DNA from 2 places in the Mycolicibacterium tokaiense genome. Region 2 is predicted to be linked to the other one. Evidence: riboswitches for the same ligand, from Rfam matches in the RefSeq annotation. Region 2 holds a riboswitch; the other holds the start of a gene.
What was found. Region 2 has a riboswitch for thiamine pyrophosphate ahead of thiD (bifunctional hydroxymethylpyrimidine kinase/phosphomethylpyrimidine kinase). Riboswitches for the same ligand answer to the same signal wherever they lie in the genome.
Positions count from the first base shown of each region.

Region 1: linked by a shared signal. The riboswitch ahead of G6N58_RS28960 (ECF transporter S component) and the one ahead of thiD (bifunctional hydroxymethylpyrimidine kinase/phosphomethylpyrimidine kinase) in region 2 are both predicted to bind thiamine pyrophosphate.

Region 1 is NZ_AP022600.1:6,007,474-6,018,091, reverse strand. Features, by position in the region: gene G6N58_RS28995 (TetR/AcrR family transcriptional regulator) at 1-62, opposite strand, end outside; gene G6N58_RS28990 (DmpA family aminopeptidase) at 174-1,232, shown strand; gene G6N58_RS28985 (APC family permease) at 1,229-2,635, shown strand; tRNA gene G6N58_RS28980 (tRNA-Ile) at 2,772-2,845, shown strand; gene G6N58_RS28975 (diguanylate cyclase domain-containing protein) at 2,843-4,285, opposite strand; gene G6N58_RS28970 (DUF6319 family protein) at 4,351-4,731, opposite strand; gene G6N58_RS28965 (nucleoside/nucleotide kinase family protein) at 4,842-5,393, shown strand; TPP riboswitch at 5,428-5,539, shown strand; gene G6N58_RS28960 (ECF transporter S component) at 5,538-6,143, shown strand; gene G6N58_RS28955 (ABC transporter ATP-binding protein) at 6,140-7,576, shown strand; gene G6N58_RS28950 (energy-coupling factor transporter transmembrane component T family protein) at 7,569-8,318, shown strand; gene G6N58_RS28945 (hypothetical protein) at 8,320-8,568, opposite strand; gene G6N58_RS28940 (class I SAM-dependent methyltransferase) at 8,651-9,352, opposite strand; gene G6N58_RS28935 (DUF3159 domain-containing protein) at 9,414-10,148, shown strand; gene G6N58_RS28930 (SDR family NAD(P)-dependent oxidoreductase) at 10,083-10,618, opposite strand, start outside.
Region 2 is NZ_AP022600.1:732,856-743,473, reverse strand. Features, by position in the region: gene G6N58_RS03570 (sugar kinase) at 1-358, shown strand, start outside; gene G6N58_RS03565 (DoxX-related protein) at 377-640, opposite strand; gene G6N58_RS03560 (flavin-containing monooxygenase) at 658-2,148, opposite strand; gene G6N58_RS03555 (NAD(P)-dependent alcohol dehydrogenase) at 2,211-3,230, opposite strand; gene G6N58_RS03550 (TetR/AcrR family transcriptional regulator) at 3,285-3,878, shown strand; gene G6N58_RS03545 (alpha/beta hydrolase family protein) at 3,855-4,475, opposite strand; gene thiD (bifunctional hydroxymethylpyrimidine kinase/phosphomethylpyrimidine kinase) at 4,472-5,302, opposite strand; TPP riboswitch at 5,291-5,400, opposite strand; gene G6N58_RS03535 (MFS transporter) at 5,539-7,281, shown strand; gene G6N58_RS03530 (LacI family DNA-binding transcriptional regulator) at 7,288-8,307, opposite strand; gene G6N58_RS03525 (ABC transporter substrate-binding protein) at 8,614-9,696, shown strand; gene G6N58_RS03520 (ABC transporter ATP-binding protein) at 9,782-10,567, shown strand; gene G6N58_RS03515 (ABC transporter permease) at 10,560-10,618, shown strand, end outside.

The DNA of each region.
Region 1 (10,618 bases), 5.3 Mb from region 2:
AAGGCGATCGCGGCGTCGAGGATCTCGCCGCGGCGTTCTTGCTGCCGGTTGGGCCGTGCCACGCGTTCTCCTTTCCGCCCCCACTGATTTTGCCGTTCCTGTTGCGTCCCCGCTCACTCGGGCGCATAGTTCTTTTCCAATTAGGAAAATAACTCCTGAACGAGAAGAAACCAATGCGTGCCAGAGATCTCGGCGTGGTCATCGGGGAACACCCCACCGGACCCAACAACGCCATCACCGACGTGCCCGGCGTCCGCGTCGGCCACACCACCCTCGACGACGGCGACGTACACACTGGTGTCACCGTCGTGGTTCCCCATGACGACATCTGGACCGAACCGGTGTTCGCCGGTGCGCACGTCCTCAACGGCAGCGGTGAACTGACCGGCCTGGAATGGATCCGCGAGTCCGGAGAACTCACCACCGCGATCGGGCTGACCAACACCCACAGCGTCGGCGTGGTGCGCGACGCGCTGGTGGCCGAGCAGGTGCGAGCGCGCGGTGACGGTGCGTACTGGTCACTGCCGGCGGTAGGGGAGACCTATGACGGATTCCTCAACGACATCAACGGCTTTCACGTCACCGCCGAGCACGTGCGGGCTGCGCTGAACGGCGCCACCGACGGCCCGGTGGCCGAAGGCAACGTCGGCGGCGGCACCGGAATGATCTGCCATGAGTTCAAGGGCGGCATCGGCACTGCGTCGCGGCAGCGCCGCTACACCGTCGGGGTGCTGGTGCAGGCCAATCACGGCCGCCGCGAACGACTTCGGATCAACGGCCGCGCCGCCACCCAGCCCGACGTACCCTTGCCGGCGCACCCGCCGGGTTACCAACCCGGTTCGGGCTCCATCATCGTCATCGTCGCCACCGATGCGCCCCTGCTGCCGCACCAGTGTCGTCGGCTGGCGCAGCGATCCGCCCTCGCGGTCGGACGCCTCGGCGGCACCGGTGAGCAGCACAGCGGCGATCTCATGCTGGCCTTCTCCACCGGCAACTGGGGCATCCCGCCCTACGGCATGGTCACCGACGGCGAGTCGCTCGCGCCCGAGGTGCCCGTTCGCATGGTCGCCCCGCACCTGATGGACCACTTGTTCGACCTCACCATCGAGGCCACCGAAGAGGCGATCGTCAACGCCATGGTGGCTGCCCGGACCGTCACCGGCTACCGCGGCTACACCGTGCACGCCATCGACCACGCCCAACTCACCGCTCAATTCCAGGAGACCGCATGACAACTCAGACCGAAGGGCGGCGTCTCAACGGGCACCTGGGCCCCATCGGAATCGTCTTCATGGTGGTGGCCGCCGCCGCCCCGCTGACTGTGATCGGCGGCAACATGCCGCTGGCCATGGGGCTGGGCAACGGCGCCGGCGCCCCGGTCGGCTTCGTCATCGCCGCCCTGGTGCTGCTGGTGTTCAGCGTCGGCTTCGTGACCATGACTCCGTATGTACCCGAGGCCGGCGCCTTCTTCTCCTACGTCACCCTGGGCCTCGGCCAACGGCTGGGCAAAGGTGTGGCCGTGGTGGCCCTGATCGCTTACACCGCCATCCAGATCGGCATCTACGGCTACATCGGCTGGGCCATCGGCGACACGGTGCAGTTCTACGGCGGCCCGCAATTGCCCTGGCCCATTTACTCTTTCGTGATTCTCGCGATTGTCGCGGTGCTGGGCTACCGACACATCGACCTGAGCGCCAAGGTGCTGGGCCTGGCGCTGGCCCTGGAGATCGGCATCGTTGTGGTGCTGGATCTGGTGATGGTGACCAACCCCGGGCCGGCCGGCGTCACCCTCGCGTCCTTCAGTCCCTCGGTGTTCACCCAAGGCACCATTGGCATCGCAATCCTGTTCGCGCTCACCGGGTTCATCGGCTTCGAAGCGACCGCGGTGTTCCGCGACGAGGCGCGCGACCCCGAGCGCACCATCCCCATCGCCACCTACGCCGCGGTGATCATCATCGGTGCCTTCTACGCGATCACGGTGTGGGCCTTCGTCGTCGCCATCGGTCCCGACAACGTCACGGCGGTGGCCAACCAGACTCTCGACGGTGAGGGCAACATGCTGCTGGACACCACCGAGACCATGCTCGGGACCATCGGCCGCGACATCGTCAACGTGCTGCTGCTGACCAGCCTGTTCGCCTGCGTGCTGTCCTTCCACAACGTGATCGCCCGCTATCAGTTCGTGCTGTCGCGCAAGGGCCTGCTGCCGTCGCGGTTGGCGGCCGTGCACGACGGGCACGAGTCACCGGCGTTCTCCTCTGTGGTGCAGACCATCACCGCGGCCATCATCGTCGCGATCCTGGCCGTGCTGGGCATCGACCCGCTGGTCGGGGTGTTCGGCTCGATGGCCGGTGTCGCCACCGTCGGCATGGTCATCCTGATGCTCACCACCTCGGTGGCCGTGCTGGTGTTCTTCCTGCGCAACAAGGACCGGGTGTCGGGGGTGTGGCAGACCCGCATCGCGCCCGGGCTGGCCGTGCTCGGACTGCTGGGCTGCCTGTGGCTGGTGCTGTCGAACTTCACCCTGGTCACCGGCGGCAGCGTCGGGTTGAGCACGGTGCTGGCGGCCATCCCGTTCCTCGGCCTGGTCATCGGCGCGCTGGCGTGGAAGCCGTCGACGTCGATCTCGTCCTGACCTCACCACCCGCTAGAGACTGCGGTGACGCCCATGTTCGGCACCCCAGGGCGGGCGTCACCGCAGTCTCGACCCGGGCGCGCTGTGGAATGCGGTGTGGCCGCATGCGAAGATTACGGCCGCGCAGACGCGCCTGGGGGCGGTAGCTCAGTTGGTTAGAGCCGGGGACTCATAATCCCTTGGTCGCGGGTTCGAGCCCCGCCCGCCCTACGCCGGAGTTTCTTCTCCTGTGCCCACTTCCGACGACGCATCGATGCTGACGACGCAGTCTTTCCCATTCCGCTTGGCGTGGTACATCAAGGCATCCGCGCGCCGTAGCAGCACCTCGACATCACAGTTGGTACGCGAGGTCACCACACCCACACTGACCGACAGTCGGTCGCAGACAACGCCGACGCGCAGGGGGATCGGCCGGCGGAGTTCGGTGCGCAGATACTCGGCGAGCACCTCCAATTGCGCCACGTCGGCGGTTCCGGGGCGCAGCACCGCGAACTCGTCGCCGCCGAGGCGGGCCGCGGTGTCGGTGTGCTGGATCGCCGTCTCGACCCGCTTCGCGACCTCCAGGAGCACCTCGTCACCTTCGACGTGACCCCAGGTGTCGTTGACGGCTTTGAAGCCGTCCAGGTCGAGGAAGATCAGGCCCAACCCGTTCGAGGCCCCGTCCTGCGCCTGGGCCAGGGCGTGCTCCAGCCGCTCGGTGAACAGAGCGCGGTTGGCCAGCCCGGTCAGCGGGTCGTGGGTGGCCAGGTGGTCGGCCCGATCGCGGGCCTGTTCCAGCTCGGCGATCAGGCGGGTCCGCGAGTCGCGGTACAGCGACAGGGTCAGGACCACCAGATTCAGGCTGCAGATCACGGCCTGCGCCAGCAGTGCCCGGATATGCATGTCGGTCACCGGGAAGCCTCGGTTCGCGAGCGTGGCGTAGATGATCCACACGCCCGCGGCCAGCAGGAAGGCCGTGCTGATCGTGGTGCTGTAGCGCAGCGCGACCCACATGGCCGGCACCAGGGTCAGGAATGCCGTCGGGACTGTGAAATTCAGCCAGAACGTCCAGAAGAAGACGAACGTCAGGCCGCCGGCCACCAGTACCGCTTCGCCGATCGACGTCATGCCGAAACGCATCTGCCGCGGAGGCCGGTGCCGCCACACCAGCCAGACCGACAGCCCCAGCAGCGCGGTCGCCCCGTTGCGCACCGCGAACAGCGCGAACGTCTCCCACAGGGGCGCATCGAGGGCGACGACGAAGTACCCCGTCGCCAATACTGCGGCGCACACCGTACCTGTGCCCACCGCCACGATCAGACGGGCGAAGTCGGCGGGATCCCGGAGTGCCACCTCGTCGCGGCCGAACGCCAGCATCTCGACGGTGATCACCGACAGGACGACGTTGACCAGGCTGAACCACAGAGCAAGAGACCACGATCCACCCGTGGCCACGTTCATGATCAACGCCACGGCAGCAAGGAGACCGAGATGCAGCAGGCGCTCCCACCGAGGTGCGCGCCGGGTCGACAGCAGCCAGATGACGCCGACCGCCGCCGCGGGCCACACCAGCGCAACTTCGCCGCCGCCCAGTCGGGTGGCGCGTCCGACCAGCACCGACAGCGCGTAGAGCACGGGAAAGACCACCAGCGGCGTCGCGAAGCGCAGCATTGACCTCACCCCACTCCCGACGTGTCGGTCAATATTAGGGTGCCGCGCCGTGGTCCCTTAGGAGGTCAGTCCAACTCGGCCAGCGCCAGCTTGGCGGCGGCCAACTCAGCCTCCAGCGCGGCCACCTTGGCAGCCTGCTGCGAACGCGCCTCTTCGATCACCTCGTCGATGGGGCCGGACAGGTCGTCATGCAATTCTCTGGCCGCGCGCGACACGGCTGCGGCAGCGACGGCGAGATTGCGCGCCAGGAAGGTACTGCCCTGCTTGAGGTCGGCGTGCCATTCGCCGTCGGCGGTACCGGTGACCGTGAGGGTGAGCTCGAGCGTTTTGGTCTTGCGGCCGGCCCGCTTCTTGGGCTTCTCCTCGGCGACGACGGGGGTGTCCGTCGCGGGTACTGCGGGCTCGGGAACGTCGATGATGGTCGGATTGTCTACTGTGATCGTCACGGTGAACTCCTTCTCTGGGTTGCCCGCAGACGGCGGACCGGCGAGCGGGAGCCATTAGAACAGATGTTCGACACGCAGGGAAGTGGACTCGCCGACAAGGACTCTCGCGGATGACTCTCGATGACCTGGCCTGGCTGCTGCACACCACCGGCGCCACCACGGTCCTGATCGACGGACGCTCCGGAGCGGGCAAGACGACGCTGGCCGACGAGTTGCAGGGACGCTGGGCCGGCAGCGCCGTGGTGCGTTTGGAGGACATCTACCCCGGCTGGGACGGCCTGGCCGCCGCCGTCGAGCACCTGCACAGCGAACTGCTGGCACCCCGCTCGGCGGGGCGGGTGGCGCGGTGGCGACGCTGGGACTGGACCGCTGACCGCCCGGCAGAATGGCGCACCGTCGACGCCGAGCGCCTGATCGTGGAAGGCGTGGGCGCGCTGTCCGGCGGCAACGCCGAGCTGGCCGACGTGAGGATCTGGGTCGAGGTACCCGATGGGGTCCGCAAAGAGCGGGCGTTGCAGCGCGACGGCGACACCTTCCGACCGCACTGGGACCGCTGGGCGCGCCAGGAGGACGCGCTGATCGCCGAATTCGATCCGCGCGACCGCGCCGACTTCGTGGTCACCGACGGCGGCGACGGACGGGTCCGGGTCGACCCGGTGTAGCGAGCACCGCTCGTCCTGGGCTAGCGTGGGAAACGCAAAACCACACGGGAGTGCACACCGAGTGCGCTGAGAGGACGGCTGGACGGCCGTCGACCGTACGAACCTGACCGGGTAATGCCGGCGTAGGGAGATGAAGGAGTCCTCATGGACCAACAGACCATCACGCAACCCTCGGCGCTGCGCTGGCGTGTCGTCGACATCGTCGTGGCCAGTGTGCTCGCGGTGGCCTCCGGCCTGGTGTTCGTGTTCTGGAACGTGGCCTACAACCCCATCTCCGAACCGCTCAGCGCGCTGCTGCCCGGGCTGCAGGGTCTCCTGGGCGGAGGCTGGCTGTTCGCCGGGGTGCTGACTGCGCTGGTGATCCGCAAGCCCGGCGCCGCGCTCTACGGCGAGCTGGTGGCGGCCACCGTCTCGGCACTGGTCGGCAACCAGTGGGGGGTGCTCACCATCGAGTCCGGCCTGGTGCAGGGGCTCGGCGCTGAGCTCATCTTCGCCATCTTCCTCTACCGCCGCTGGAACCTGCCGGTGGCCGTATTGGCCGGTGTGGCAGCCGGTCTCGCGCTCGGCATCAACGAACTCTTCCTCTACTACCCGGGTTCCACCACGGCGTTTGCCGTCATCTACACCGGGTCGGCCATGATCTCCGGCGCTCTGATCGCGGGCGTGCTGTCCTGGTTCGTGGTCCGCGGCCTGGCCAAAACCGGTGCGCTGAGCCGGTTTGCCTCCGGCCGGACCGCGACCGCGCGGTGACGCCGGCTTCGGGCGGAGCCGAAGTCACAGCACAGCAGTGGGGTTGGCGTCATGCTGACCAACAGCGTTGGGCCATCAGCGAACTCGATCTGACCATCGATGCCGGTCAGCGGGTGCTGCTGCTCGGCCCCTCCGGGTCGGGCAAGTCGACCCTGCTGCACGGCCTGGCCGGTGTGCTGGGCGGCGCCGAGGAAGGCCATGCCGCCGGCCGGCTACTGGTCGACGGAGCGCCACCCACCGCGCAACGCTCCCGCATCGGGATGGTGTTGCAGGACCCGGACTCTCAGGTGATCCTGTCCCGCGTCGGCGACGACGTCGCATTCGGCATGGAGAATTTCGGTGTTCCCCGCGCCGAGATCTGGCCGCGGGTCGAAGTCGCGCTGCAGTCGGTGGGGTTGACGCTGCCACTGCAGCACGACACGGCGCAGCTCTCGGGCGGGCAGAAGCAACGCCTGGCCCTGGCCGGTGTGCTGGCGATGCGGCCCGGGCTGATCCTGCTCGATGAGCCCACCGCCAACCTTGATCCCGCCGGGGTGCTGGAAGTCCGCGACGCGGTGACGGCGGCGGCTGAGCTGACCGGGGCCACCGTCGTGGTGGTGGAGCACCGCACCGAGGTCTGGTTGCCGGTGGTGGACCGGGTGATCGTGCTCAGCGCCGGGGGAGAGGTGATCGCCGACGGACCGCCCGAGCAGACCATCGAACGGGAGCACACCCACCTGGTGGAGTCCGGCATCTGGGTGCCGGGCGCACCGGCTCCCGCAGTGTCCCGCACGCACACCAGCGCCGAACCCATTCTGTCGGCGCGGGATCTGACCGTCGGCTACCGCACCGACCTGCTGACCCTGGATCTGGACATCACCCCCGGTCGGGTGCTGGCGGTGACGGGCCCGAACGGCTCCGGCAAGTCGACGTTGGCCCTGACGCTGGGTGGGTTGTTGCCGCCGCGAGGGGGTGCGGTGGAGGCTGCGGTGGACTTCGCGCCGACACCCAAGCGTCGCAACCCCATTCGCTGGCGGTCCCGGGAACTGCTCACCCGGATCACCAGCGTCTTCCAGGACCCCGAGCACCAGTTCCTGGCGCCGACGGTGCGCGACGAGGTGGCCCTCGGCCCGCGGGCGCTGAAAATGCCCGAGGCCGAGATCGACGCGCGCAGCACCGATCTGCTGGAGCGGCTGCGGCTGACGGGGGTGGCTGACCGCAGCCCCTACACCCTTTCCGGCGGTGAGAAGCGCCGGTTGTCGGTGGCCACGGTGCTGATGACGCGCCCTGGCCTGGTGGTGCTGGATGAGCCGACCTTCGGCCAGGACCGCCGCACCTGGGCCGAGCTGATCCTGCTGCTGGCCGAGATCGCCAACGAGGGCACCGCGGTGGTGACAATCACCCACGACGCCGAATTCGTGGACCTGCTGGCCGATGAGCGCATCGATGTCTAGCGCCGTCAATCCCGTCGCCCGGCTGATGGCCGCCGGGGTGATCGCGGTGGCGCTGGTGCTAAGCGTGGACTGGGTGTCGGCGCTGACGGCGTTGGTGTTGGAGATCCCGCTGTTCCTGGCGATGCGGGTGCCGTTGCGGGCGTTCCTCATTCGCGCCGCTTTGATCACCGTGGCAGCGGCGCTCACCGCGGTGACCAACCTGCTCTACGGCGAGCCACGCGGGACCGTGCACTGGCAGTTCCTGCTGATCACCGTCAGCGACGGCTCGATCGAACTGGCCGCGGCGATGTTCCTGCGGGTGCTGGCGATCGCGCTTCCCTCGGTGTTCCTGTTCCTCGACGTCCAGCCCACCGAGTTGGCCGACGGGTTGGGTCAGATCCTGAAACTCCCGGCCCGCTTTGTCATCGGCGCGCTGGCCGGGCTGCGCATGGTCGGGCTGCTGCGCCAGGACTGGCAATACCTCGGGTACGCGCGGCGGGCCCGCGGCGTGGCCGACCACGCCCGGGTGCGGCGCTTCCTCGGGCAGGCATTCGCACTGCTGGTCTTCGCGCTGCGGCGCGGATCCAAGCTGGCCACCGCCATGGAAGCCCGCGGTTTCGGCGCCTACCCCACCCGCACCTGGGCCAGGCCGTCACGCTTCGGCCGCGCGGAGTGGGCGATCATCGGCTACGGACTGGTGATCGGCGCCGGCTCCATTGCCGTGGCCGTGCTCGCCGGCACCTGGGACTTCGTCGGCACCTGAGTCAGGAATCGCAGCCGATGCCGTCGCCGTCGCGGTCGAGGCCGTAGATGTCGGAGCCGACGACACGCACCGGACCCTGCACGTAGGACGGGCCGTTGCCGCTGCCCCCGGCGCAGTCGACATCGCTGTCTACCGGTACGCACGGGCCCGAGTAGTTCGCGTCGCACGACGAGCTGGGCTCGGCGTTCGCCACGGGTCCGAAGGGAAGCGCGGCGGCGAAGGCAATTATCGCAACGGTCAATTTAGCCACGGCCGGAAATACTAGCTCAGGCAGTTGAGTGGTCGGTCGGAATGGCCGCAAAGCAAGCGCAGCGCCCTCCGGTCGACAGTAGCTACAGGCGTGGCCGCCGGGCGTGCAGCACGTGTGCAGGCGGCAGGTTGCGCCACACCGTGCGACTGGTCACCACCTCTTCGAACCGTTCGGCGAGCAGCGCACGGAACCGGCGCGCCGACGGCAGGTACTGGGCGTGCGCGTAGGCGAAGGTGGTGAACACGCTGTCCGGGGTCAGGACCCCGAGCACCGCCCGGCTCAGGCGGTCCTGGGTGCCGGCACCGAACGACGCCCACGGCAGGCTGCTCACCACCACGTCGGCGGCCGTCAGCGCCCGGGACGCGACGATCTCGGGTAGCGCCTCGGCGTCGGCCTCGGCCACGTCGACCGTTGGGAACCGCCGGCGCAGCAGCGCCGCGAACGTCGGGTTCACTTCGACAGCGACGTGGTGACCGCGCCCGTGCAGCCGGCCCCGGATGGCCTCGGTGAACACCCCAGTACCGGCGCCCAGTTCGACCACCACCGGATCGCCCTGCTCCGGAATCGCCGCGGTGATGGCCGCCGCCAGCCGGGCGGAGCTCGGTGCAACCGCGCCCACGTGGCGCGGCTCGCGCAGCAACTGGCCGAGGAAGAGCAGGCCGTCTGGAGGTGCCGCCACATCACGGCGGGTGTCGAGGGTGCACATGGTGCCCAGTTTCCCGACGTCGGGCGGCCGCGAGAAGGGGTCGGTGATCCAGGGACTGCTGAGTCCTGGCTGGACCATGCCGGGATGGCAACAGTGGAGTTGCCACCGACACACTGCAACTCACAGGGAGAGCACCCGATTGACGAACCTACTCGACACCGAACCTCCGGTCCGCAGCTCCGGTGCGCGGCAGCGGCTCTCCGCGCTCATCGCCTCCCCGGACATCCCGATCATCGACGTGGTGGGCGGCTGGCGGGGGATCGTCGACGCCGTAGGTCCCAACCTGCTGTTCCTGGTGGTCTATCTCGTCACCCCGGACCTGGTGGTGTCCACGATGTCGGCGCTGGGGCTGGCGGTGGTACTGGCTGCGGCCCGCCGGATCGCGGGTCAGTCGGTGGCCCCCGCGGTCGGCGGCATGATCCTGGTGGCCCTGTCCGGGCTGATGGCTCTGGCCGGCGGCGACGGTGGTGACGTGTTCCTGCCCGACCTCATCCAGACCGGCGTCTTCACCGTCGTTTTCCTACTGTCCATCGCCGTGCGCCGGCCGCTGCTCGGAATGCTGCTGGGCCCGTTGGTGTCCGGCCGGCAGTGGCGCACCAACAAGACCCTGCTGCGAGGATACGACTGGGCCACAGCCCTTTTCGCCGCCGCCGCGGCCACCCGGACCTTGACGAAGTTGCCGTTCTACTTCAGCGACAACGTGGTGGCCCTGGGTGTGGTGGACCTGCTCACCGGTGTGCCGCTGGCGATCGCCGTCGGCTATCTCCAGGTGCGGGTGCTGCGGCACGCGTATGCACTCAATGCCCGCTCACAGGACATCGGCACCGCCGTCGACGAGCAGGCTGGCGCCGGTGATGAAGCTCGCCCGCGGTGAGGCGAGAAACAGGATCGCTTCGGCGATTTCGCGCGGCTCTGCGCGCCGCCCCAGCGGATTGGCCCGGACCCCGGTGACGACGCAGTTGACCCGGATCCCGTCGCCGCCGAACTCTGCGGCCCAGGTGCGGGTCAGCGCGGCCACGGCACCGGGACCCTCGGAAACGACGTTGACGATGGCGCCTCCGCCGTGGCGGATCATGCACGGCGCGACGGCGGACACCAGGAAGTAGAGTCCGCCCAGGGTGTCGACGTCGGTGACGGCGGCGTTGTTGATCAGGATGTCGACGGGCACCTGCCGGGCCAGGTGGTCGACGGACTCCAGGTCGGCCAGGTCCGCGGCGATGAACCGGGCGCCGGGGCCGAGGTCGCTGACGACAGCCCGTCCGGCGCGGGCGTCGAGGCCGCTGATGATGAGCTGGGCGCCGGCCGCGGCGAACAGGGCCGCGGTGGCCACGCCCACGGCCGAGG
Region 2 (10,618 bases):
CGAACTGGTGACCGGCGCAAGCGATGTGCGTGGGCAGGTCGACGGACTGCTCGCCCTCGGCGTGGGACAGGTGGTCATCAAGCGGGGGGCCCGGGGCGCGGTCGCGGCGCGCGGCAGCACGGTCCACACGCGGGATGCGCACCGGATCACCGTGGCCGACACGGTGGGTGCCGGAGATGCGTTTGTGGCGGGCTGGCTGGCCGAGACAGCTCGGGGCGCGCCCCCACAAGCCTGTTTGGAGGTCGCTTCCGCGTGTGGTGCTCTGGCCTGCACCAGCCTGGGCGACTGGGAGGCCGCGCCCACCCGCGAGGATGTCGCCCGGTTGTCGGATACTGGTGCCGATCCCGTGAGCCGCTGACGCGGCGGCGTCAACCACCTAGCGGTTGCGCGCCCCGTTGATGCCGAGGTAGGCCACGTATCCCAGCCCGCCGAACAGGGCAGCCTTGCGGGTCTTGGTGCTGAGCAGTCCGAGACCGATCGCGGTCTCGATTCCGCCGTTGATGTAGATCGCGCGACGCGTGTTGTCCGGGAATGCCGGCGCGGTGATGGACTCGAACAGCTCCGGTTTGACGAAATGCGACACCCCGGTGGCGGCGACGGCGAGACCGGCGAAACTGGGGAAGCGGGACTTCTGTGTCATCCGTATCGGCTTTCTGCTCAGGCGATCTGGTAGTCGCTCAGCGGGAACTCGCTGGCCTCTGTGATGGCGTCTTTGGTCGACATCGAGCGCAGCAGGCTCGGTTCGCCGTGCGGATTGAAATAGTACGAGCGCGAGCTCGCGCAGTTGCCCAGCGTCCACAGCGAGTCGCCCAGCATTTCGGTCATCTTGTCCAGGTAGGCGGTGTTGGCCGCTTCGGTCACCTCGAAGGTGGTGGCGCCGCGCCGCTTCACCTCGGTGAACAGGCGGTCCATCAACCGCATCTGGTACTCCATGGTGTTGAAGAAGTTCAGCCCCAGGAAGGCATACGGGCTCGCCAGACTCAGGTAGTTCGGGAAGTACGGCATCGAGACACCCTGGTAAGCCTGGAATCTGGTGTCGCGCCACCACTTGCCGAGGTTGCGGCCGTCGCGTCCGATCACCTCGATGGCCGGGAAGTTGGCTTCCCAGAGGTCGAACCCGGTGGCCAGGACCAGGGTGTCGATCGTCGTGGTGGTGCCGTCGTTGTTGACGATCCCGTCGCTGGTGATGTGATCGATGCCCTCGGTCTGCAGCTGTACGTTCGGCTTGGTGAACGTGCGGAAGTAGCTGTTCGAGAACGTCGGCCGTTTGCAGCCGATGTCGTAGTCGGGCGTCAACTTCCGCCGCAGGTCCTTGTCCCGGACCTGGATGAACTGGTTGATCTTGCACAGGTCCATCGCCGAGATGTTGAGCCGGCGGAACAACGGCACGCGGTAGTTCACCACGCCGACATTGATCATGGTCTCGTAGATGGTGTCGGTGATGGCTCGAATCAGCCTCTGCGTCCATGGCATTCGGGCGAACAGTCGCTTGGCGCGTTCGGAGATGGCGAAGTCCAGTTTGGGTGCCACCCAGATGGGGGTGCGTTGGTACACCGTCAGCTCGGCGGCGGTCTTGGCCAGCTCGGGGATCAACTGCACCGCAGTCGCCCCGGTGCCGATCACCGCGATCCGGTCACCGGTGGGGTCGTAGGCGTCGTCCCAGTCGGTGGTGTGCACCAGCTTGCCGGCAAAGTCGGTGATGCCGGGGATGTCCGGCAGCTTCGGCTGGGACAGGAACCCGGTGGCGGTGATCAGGTAGCGGCAGCTCAGGGTCTGCCCGTCGGCCAGGCTGACCTGCCAGCGCGCCGTCTCTTCGTCCCAGCGGGCGCTCTGGACATCGGCGTTGTAGCGGATATGGCGGCGTACGTCGTACTTGGTCGCCACGTCGTCGGCGTACTTCTTGATCTCGGTGCCGGTGGAGAACAGCCGCGACCAGTTGGGGTTGGGCTCGAAGAAGTACGAATACGTGGTGGTGGGGACGTCGACGGCCAGGCCGGGGTAGTGGTTGACGTACCACGTGCCGCCCAGGTCGTCCTCGCGGTCGAGCAGGACCAAATCGTCGAACCCGAGTCGCTTGAGCTGGATCGCCGCACCGATGCCGGCGAAGCCGGCCCCGACGATGACGACGTCGGTGTGCTCCGTTGTCATGCGACGAGGTTACCCCAACTTACCCGTCGGTAAGTTGGGGCCTTTGGTCCCCGATCCGGACGTCACATGGCCACCACGGCCCGAAAGCGCACTGCGTTGGAGCGCACCCGGGCGATGGCGCCGTTGATGTCGGAGGCCGGGAAGGTCTCGATGACGGGCCGTACGCCGGTCCTGGCGGCGAAATCGAGCATCGCGATCACTTCCTGACGAGCTGCGGCCACGCCGCCGGAAATCCGCTTCTCCTGGTGTAGCAGTGCATTGCCGTCTATGCACATGGCCTGCTCCGGCGCACCGACCAGGACGAGCACGCCCTGGGGGCGTAGTGCCGCGATGTAGTCGTCCCACGGCAGATCCCCGGAGGCGGTGCTGAGAATGGCATCGAATCTGTTTGTCGTGGTGGCAATCTCACGGCTCTCCACGAAGTGGTGGGCACCCAGCCGGCGGGCTTGCTCGGCTTTGTCCGCCGATGACGAGATGGCGGTGACCTCACACCCCCAGGCGCGGGCGAACTGGATGGCCAGGTGGCCCAGGCCGCCGACACCCGCTACCGCCACGTGATGGGAGGCGGTGATGCCATGGCGCAGGAAGGGGGCGAACACCGTGGCGCCCGCACACAGGAACGGACCGGCGTGCGCGAGGTCGATGGCGTCGGGCAGCGGATACACGAACCGCCAGTCGCTGACCCGCACCGAGGAGGCGAAACCGCCGCGGTCGCCGCGGTGGGCCATGCTCTCGCGTCGCGGGCAGAGGTGGGTGCGGCCCGACAGGCAGAACTCGCAGGCCATGCAGGTGCCCGAGACGCCTCCGGCGACCACCCGCTGTCCCACCCACACCCGGTCGGGGTCCACCAGGTCGCCAACGGCCGACACCGTTCCGGCCACCTCGTGCCCGGGCACGACGGGTGTGCCGACAGTGCGGTCCGCGTCGATCACCCGCAGGTCGGTGGCGCAGACGCCGCAGTGCGTCACGGTGATCTCCACCTCCAGCGGAGCGAGCCCACCAGGCCGGTACTCGTGCGGGGTGAGTTCTGCGCCGGGTGCGACCGCAGCGTGGGCGTGGACGGTTTCGTATGACGCTGTCATGTGAAATGACGTTAGCAGACTTCACGTGACAACGTCATCTAGAATGCGTGGACCATGAGTCGTGCTGATTCGGCCGCCGCCACTCGCCGAGCCCTGCTGGATCATGCTGCGGCCCTGTTGGACAGCGGTGGACCCGCGGCCGTGACCTTGCGCGAGGTCGGGGCCCGCGCGGGGGTCACCCGTGGCGCTCCCTACGGACACTTCCCCGACAAGGAAGCGTTGCTCACCGCAGTCGCCACCGAGGGATGGCAACGTCTGGCTGATGCCGTCCATGCGCTGCGCGCGGATCCAGCGACCACCCCCATCCAGACCTTGCGGGCCGCACTGAGCTGCATGATCACCACCAGCCGGGAGCATCCGCACATGTATCGGCTGATGTTCGCCGCGCCCGCCGATGACCTGTCTGAGGTGGGCCGCGCCGCCCAGCGGTTCTGCGACGAGTTCCACGCGGTGGTTGCCGCGGTGTTCGGCGACATGGAGGCGCTGCGTTACGAGGCGCTGTTCCTCACCGGCACCCATGGTGCGGCGGGCCTGGAGGCCAGCGGGCTGCTCAGCACCGGAACCGCCTACGCCGACGCCGACGCCCTGGTCGACACCTTGCTGGAGCTGACTGTCGGTGAGGACCTAGCCAAGCCCACAGACCCGTAGCGCAGCGTCGACCGCCAGCGCGGGCACAACGAGCGTCTTCGACGCCAGGTCGTGGCGGGCGCCGGTGATCTCGACGATCTCGGATGTCCCACCCAGCAGCGCGGCGGCCTGCGTCAACTCCTCGATCGAGCCGAACGGGTCGGCAGTGCCGTGGGTGAACACCGTCGGCACGGTGATCTGCGGCAGGTGTTCGGTGCGGGCGCGCTCCGGCTTGCCCGGCGGGTGCAGGGGATAGGAGAACAGCGTCAACCCGGCCAGGTCGGCGCCCTGCGCGGCGACCATCGACGTCATCCGGCCGCCGTACGAGTGCCCACCAACCAGCACCGGCCCGTCGGACAGGGTGTGCGCCAGCTCGATGGCCTCGATGATGCCGGCCTGATCGGCAGCGGCAGACCCGGAGGGCGGGCCCTTGGGTCGCCGACGCCGGTAGGGCAGGTTGTAGCGGATGGCCAGCCAGCCGCGCCGGGCCCACTCGTCGCAGATCCGGCCCAGCAGCGGGGCCTCCCGGCTGCCGCCGGCGCCGTGGGTCAACAGCACCACGCCAGTCGGCGCGCCGTCCGGTTCATGGGCCACCCCTGCGATGGCCTCGAGGTTCACGCTTGCAGCCTGAACATCGCGTTGACCGGGCCGTGGCCGTGGCCCAGCGGGTAGGCGGCCCGAATGCACTCGGTCACCCAGGTCTTGGCGAACGCCACGGCGTCGGGAACCGAAAAGCCGTGCGCCAGAGCGCAGGTGGTGGCAGCGGCCAAGGTGTCACCGGCGCCGTGGTCATGCCCGGTGGCCACCCGCGGGGCGTGGAACTCCTGAAACTCGGTGCCGTCGAAGAGCAGATCGGGGCTGGCGTCCGAGGATTTCAGGTGCCCGCCCTTGACCAGGGCCCACTGCGGCCCCAGCGCGTGCAGGGCGCGCGCCGCCTCCCGCTGGGACCTGTCGTCGACGACGTCGATGTCCACCAGCAGGCGCACCTCGTCGAGGTTCGGTGTCACCAGGGTGGCCAGCGGGAACAACTGGTCGCGCAGCGCCGACAGCGCGGACGGGTGCAGCAGCGGATCGCCGTGCATCGATGCGCACACCGGGTCCACCACCAGGGGAGTGCCGGCGCACTCGGCCTGCCAGGTCTGAGCCACGCAGCCGATGATCTCCGAGGACGCCAGCATCCCGGTCTTGGCGGCCTGGATACCGATGTCAGAGGCCACGGCGCTGATCTGGCCGGCCACGATCTCCAGCGGGATCTCGTGAAAAGCTTTGACGCCCACCGAGTTCTGCACTGTCACGGCACTCATCGCCACACATCCGTGCACCCCGAGCAGGGCGAAGGTGCGCAGGTCGGCCTGGATTCCGGCGCCGCCGCCGGAATCGGAGCCGGCGATGGTCATGACGCGGTGAGGTGTCTGCCCGCTCGGGGGCAACGGCAAGTAGTTCACAGCACTCCCTACGCCGGTATTACCCGGTCAGGTTCGTACGGTCGACGGCCCCAGCCGTCCTCTCAGCGCACTCGGCGTGCGCTCCCGCGTGGTGGTTTTCCGGTTACCGGCCCAACTTAGCGCAGCGCCGGGGAACAGGAATTGCCTCCCACTGGTTTGCATAGCTAATATATGTAAGTTGCAGCGCACGCCGTGGTGAGCTGTCAGGCCGATCCGAGACACGAAACGAAAAGACGATGACTGCCGAACTCACCACTGACGCCCGTCTCGATGACACCGCGCGCCGCCGGGTCCGGATGGATCACGACCATCCCCACTACAAGTGGATCGTGCTGTCCAACACCACGTTGGGTACCCTGCTGGCCACCATCAACGCGTCCATCGTGTTGATCTCGCTGCCCGCCATCTTCCGCGGCATCGGACTCAATCCGCTGGCCCCGGGAAATGTCAGCTACCTGCTGTGGATGCTGATGGGCTACCTGGTGGTGACCGCCGTTTTGGTGGTGCCGTTCGGGCGTCTGGGGGACATGCTGGGCCGGGTCCGCATCTACAACCTCGGCTTCGTGGTGTTCACCGTCGCCGCCGTGGCCCTGTCCTTCGATCCTTTCCAGATGGGCGGCGGCGCGGTCTGGCTGATCGCCTGGCGGGTGGTCCAGGGTGTGGGCGGCGCCATGCTGATGTCCTCGTCGTCGGCCATCCTCACCGACGCGTTCCCGGCCAACCAGCGCGGGATGGCGCTCGGTGTGAACATGGTCTCGGCGGTGGCCGGCTCGTTCCTCGGCCTGCTCATCGGCGGTTTCCTGTCCGAATGGCACTGGCAGGCCATCTTCTGGGTCGGTGTGCCGATCGGTCTGGCCGGCACCGTCTGGAGCCTGCGATCGCTCAAAGAACTGGGCTCGCGCACCCCGGGCAAGTTGGACTGGGCCGGCACCCTGACCTTCGGCATCGGCCTGACGGTGCTCCTGATCGGCATCACCTACGGCATCCAGCCCTACGGTGATGCGAGCACCGGGTGGGCCAACCCGATGGTGCTCGGCGCCATCGCGGCGGGTCTGGTGCTGCTGGCGGTGTTCTGCGTCGTCGAGCTCAAGGTGGCCGCACCGATGGTCGACCTGCGGCTGTTCCGCTCGGCGTCGTTCGGGATGGGCAATCTGGCCGGACTGCTGTCGTCGGTCGGTCGCGGCGGCCTGCAGTTCATGCTGATCATCTGGCTGCAGGGCATCTGGCTTCCGTTGCACGGCTACAGCTTCGAATCCACGCCACTGTGGGCCGGTATCTATCTGCTGCCGATCACGGTGGGCTTCCTGGTGGCCGGGCCCATCGCGGGCTCGCTGTCCGACCGCTTCGGTGCGCGTCCCTTCACCGTCGGCGGCATGCTGTTGATGGCGGTGACGTTCGTGGCCCTGCTGCTGATCCCGGTGAACTTCGATTATTGGGTGTTCGCGCTGATCGTGTTCCTCAACGGCCTGGGCGGCGGTATCTTCACCGCCCCCAATACTGCGGCGATCATGTCGAGTGTTCCTGCAGCGCAACGTGGTTCGGCTTCCGGAGTGCGCGCCACGTTCTTCAACGCCGGCTCCTCGCTGTCCATCGGCATCTTCTTCTCGCTGATGATCGCGGGCCTGGCGAACACCCTGCCGTCGGCGCTGACCACCGGGCTGCAGGCCCAGGGCGTCTCGGCCGGTGTCGCACAGGACGTCGGCAACCTGCCCCCGGTGGGCAGTCTGTTCGCAGCATTCCTGGGGTACAACCCGATCGCCGAACTGCTCGAGCCCTCCCACGCGCTGCAGCAGCCCGGCGTCAACGCCGATGTGCTGACGGGCAAGACCTTCTTCCCCGAACTGATCACCGAGCCCTTCCACAGTGGACTGGTGGTGGTGTTCGCCGCCGCCGCGGTGATGATGGTGCTGGGTGCCATCGCCTCGTGGATGTCACCCGGGCGCTACGCCGACGCTCCGGGTGCAGACAACGCGGCGTGACCCGAATCAGGCCGGCGGGGGTGCCGTTGATCCCCGCACCACCAGCTTCAGCGGGAACTGCACCGAGAGTGGGGGCCGGTGCGGTTGGGCCAGGAGTTCGAGCAGCATGCGGGCCGCCTCGGCCCCGATGTCCTGGTTCGGTATCCCGACGGTGGTCAGCGGGGGACGCAGCTTGTCCAGGAACGGCATGTCATTGAACCCGACCACGCTCATCCGTTCGGGACAGGCGATGTCACGCTCGGCGAATACGTCGTAGCAGCCCAGGGCGATCAGGTCGTTGCCCGCGACGATCGCGGTGAAGTCGGTGCCCGCATCCAGGAGCCCGCGCAGGGCGTCGGCACCGGCCTCCTCGCTCCAGCTGGCACAGGTGGCTGTCAGCGCCGGGTCCTCGTCGGCGCCGTGGTCACGGATGGCGGCCCGGAAGGCGCGGGCACGTGCCACACCCGTCGAGGTGGTCTCGGGCCCGCCCAGGTGTGCGATTCGGCGATGGCCCAGCGCGGTCAGGTGCTGGACGGCCAGATACACCCCGGCCGGGTCGTCGGGTGCAACCGCAGGGGCGTCCACCCCATCGGGGCGGCGGTTGACCATCACCATCACGACGCCCTGCTGGTGTAACTGGACCAGCAGCGGATGGTCGATCCGCGCGGTGGCGACGATCAAGCCTTCCACCTGCCGGGACAGCAACGAATCCACCAGGCCCTGTTCGCGGATCTGATCGTTGTCGGTGTTGACCACGAGCGCGCTGTAGCCGGCCGCCTCCAGCGTCCGTTCGATGCCCCTCAGGATGGGCGGGAACAGGGGGTTGGTGAGGTCGGGGATCAGCACCCCGATGGTGCCCGACTTGGCGGTCTTGAGTCCGCGCGCGATGGGATTGGGTCGGTAACCCAGCGATTCGGCGGCCCGGATCACCCGGCGCGCCGTCTCGGTGTTGACCAGGCCGCGCGTTGCCGGGTTCAGCGCCCGGGATGCCGTGGCGGCATGCACTCCCGCCGCCACAGCCACGTCACGCAAGGTCGGGGTCGACACGGATGTCAGCCTAGATCCGCGCCGCAGCACGCGTGCCGCCCCGGCGGGCCGACAGCAGATCGCCGATGCCTGGTTGCAGTCGATTGCACAGGTCGATCTGACATGGAGACTCCTCGTCGAGGCTCTGATCGGCGGAAACCCACCGCTTCTAGCTGCGACAATAGGGACTCGTGATTCTCATCACAGGAAATTCGCAGAAATCGTTGACACGGATACAGCCTGATTGCTTAGCTAGGTTTGCAATCGATTGTGACGACCTGCGCAGCGGGGCGCGGCGCGCAATTGTGCACGGGCGGAGGATTTCTCGTGACTTCAGCATGGACGGATCGGAAGGTGGGTGTGCGCCGGGCAGTGACGGTGGCGGCCGCATGCGGCGCGCTGCTGTTCACCGCGGCATGTGGCGGGGGTGGAGGCGGCGACGCCGCCGGCCCGTCCAGCGAGGGCGGCGGCGGTGGTGAGCGGGAGAAACTGATCGTCTCCATGCCCGTCATCCCCCCCAACTTCGTGCACGTCATGCCCTGGGTCGCCCAGGACCAGGGCTTCTACGACAAATTCGGGGTTGATGTCGAACTCGTGAGCCTCGACACCGGCGTGACCGCACTGCGCGGCGCGGAGGCCGGCTCCGCCGACATCGCGGCGGTACCCACCCCCACGCTGATCAATGCCGTCGCGCAAGGCGGCTCGGCGAAGGCCTTCTACACCTATTCCGACAAACTCGACGTACAGATGGTCACCACAGCGGACGTCAACGGGTGTGAGGACCTGCGAGGCAAGGTCGTCGGTGTGGACGAGGTGGGCGGCTTCGCCGAGGTGCTGACCAAGATGTACTACACCTCGTGTGGGTTGACGCAGGAAGACGTCACGTACGGCAACTTCCCCGGCGCCGAAGGCCAAGCCATGGCGCAGGGCCAGTCGGCCTCCGGCGTGCTGCACATCGACGAGGCCCAGGGCGTCATGGAGCAGTTCCCGGATGCCGGTCTGAAATCCGTGGTGAATCTGTGGGACGTGGTGCCCGACTGGCATTACGCCGGCTTCGCCGCACCGGAGTCGATTTTGCAGGAACGCCGCGACGCCATCGTGGCGTTCACCGCCGCGAACATCGCCGCCAACCGGTTCATGACCGACACCGCGAACAAGGAGGCCGTCCTCGACACCGCTGAGGAGGTCACCGGTCTGGACCGTGAGATCCTCTCGCAGACCTACGACACCTTCATCGAAGACGAGCTGTTCCCCGACGACAACGGCTATCCCCAGGAGATGGTGGACTTCACCGCCGACCAGCAGGTGGAACTGGGCAACATCACCGAGGACATCAAGCCGACCTACGAGCAGCTGGTCGACACCACGATCTACGACGACGCGCTGGCGCTCTACGAAGAGAAGTCCTGACCTTCGCCTCACGGCGCCGGTGGCGGCCAACAGATCACGGCCGTCACCGGCGCCGCACCATCACCGAACATCGAAAGGCGCCGTTGTGGCGAATGTCGACATCAAGGACCTCTCGAAGCACTTCGGGCCGCTGAGTGTCTTCGACAACATCAACCTGCACGTCGACGAATACGAATTCGTCTCCATCCTGGGGCCCAGCGGCTGCGGCAAGACCACGCTGCTGCGCATCGTGGCCGGCATCGAGCAGGCCACCGGTGGCGCTGTCTTCATCAGCGGTGAGCAGAACTCCAAGCCACGCCCTGACATGACGTTGGTGTTCCAGAACTTTCGGCTGCTGCCGTGGCGCACGGTCCAGGACAATGTCGGCTACGGCCTGCGGCTGCGCGGCCACAGCAAGTCGAAGGCACGGGAAGCAGCGCAGCAGTATGTCGACATGGTGGGTCTGCAGGGGCGCGAGAAGAAGTACCCCTACCAACTCTCCGGCGGCATGCAGCAACGTGTGGGCCTGGCCCGCGCCCTGGCCATCCGGCCCGAGATCCTGTTGATGGACGAGCCGTTCGGAGCGCTCGACGCACAGACCCGCGAGCTCATGCAGGAGGAACTGCTCCGGATCTGGTCAGCGGACCGCAAGACGGTCATCTTCGTCACCCACTCCATCGACGAGGCGATCGTGCTGTCCGACCGGGTGGTGGTGATGCAGGCCAATCCAGGCCGGATCGTCGAGGACATCACCATCCCCTTCGAGCGCCCGCGCAATGCAGCTGCCATCCGGGTGGACCCGGTGTTCGCCGAACTGCGGGCCCGGATGTGGTCGCTGCTACGTCAGGAAGAGCTGAAGGCCGGTTCTGTGCACGGAGTCAGTGGTGACTGACGGAACGTTGAGCAGAAGCCGAATCTGGCAGCTGCGCATCGGTTTTGCCAT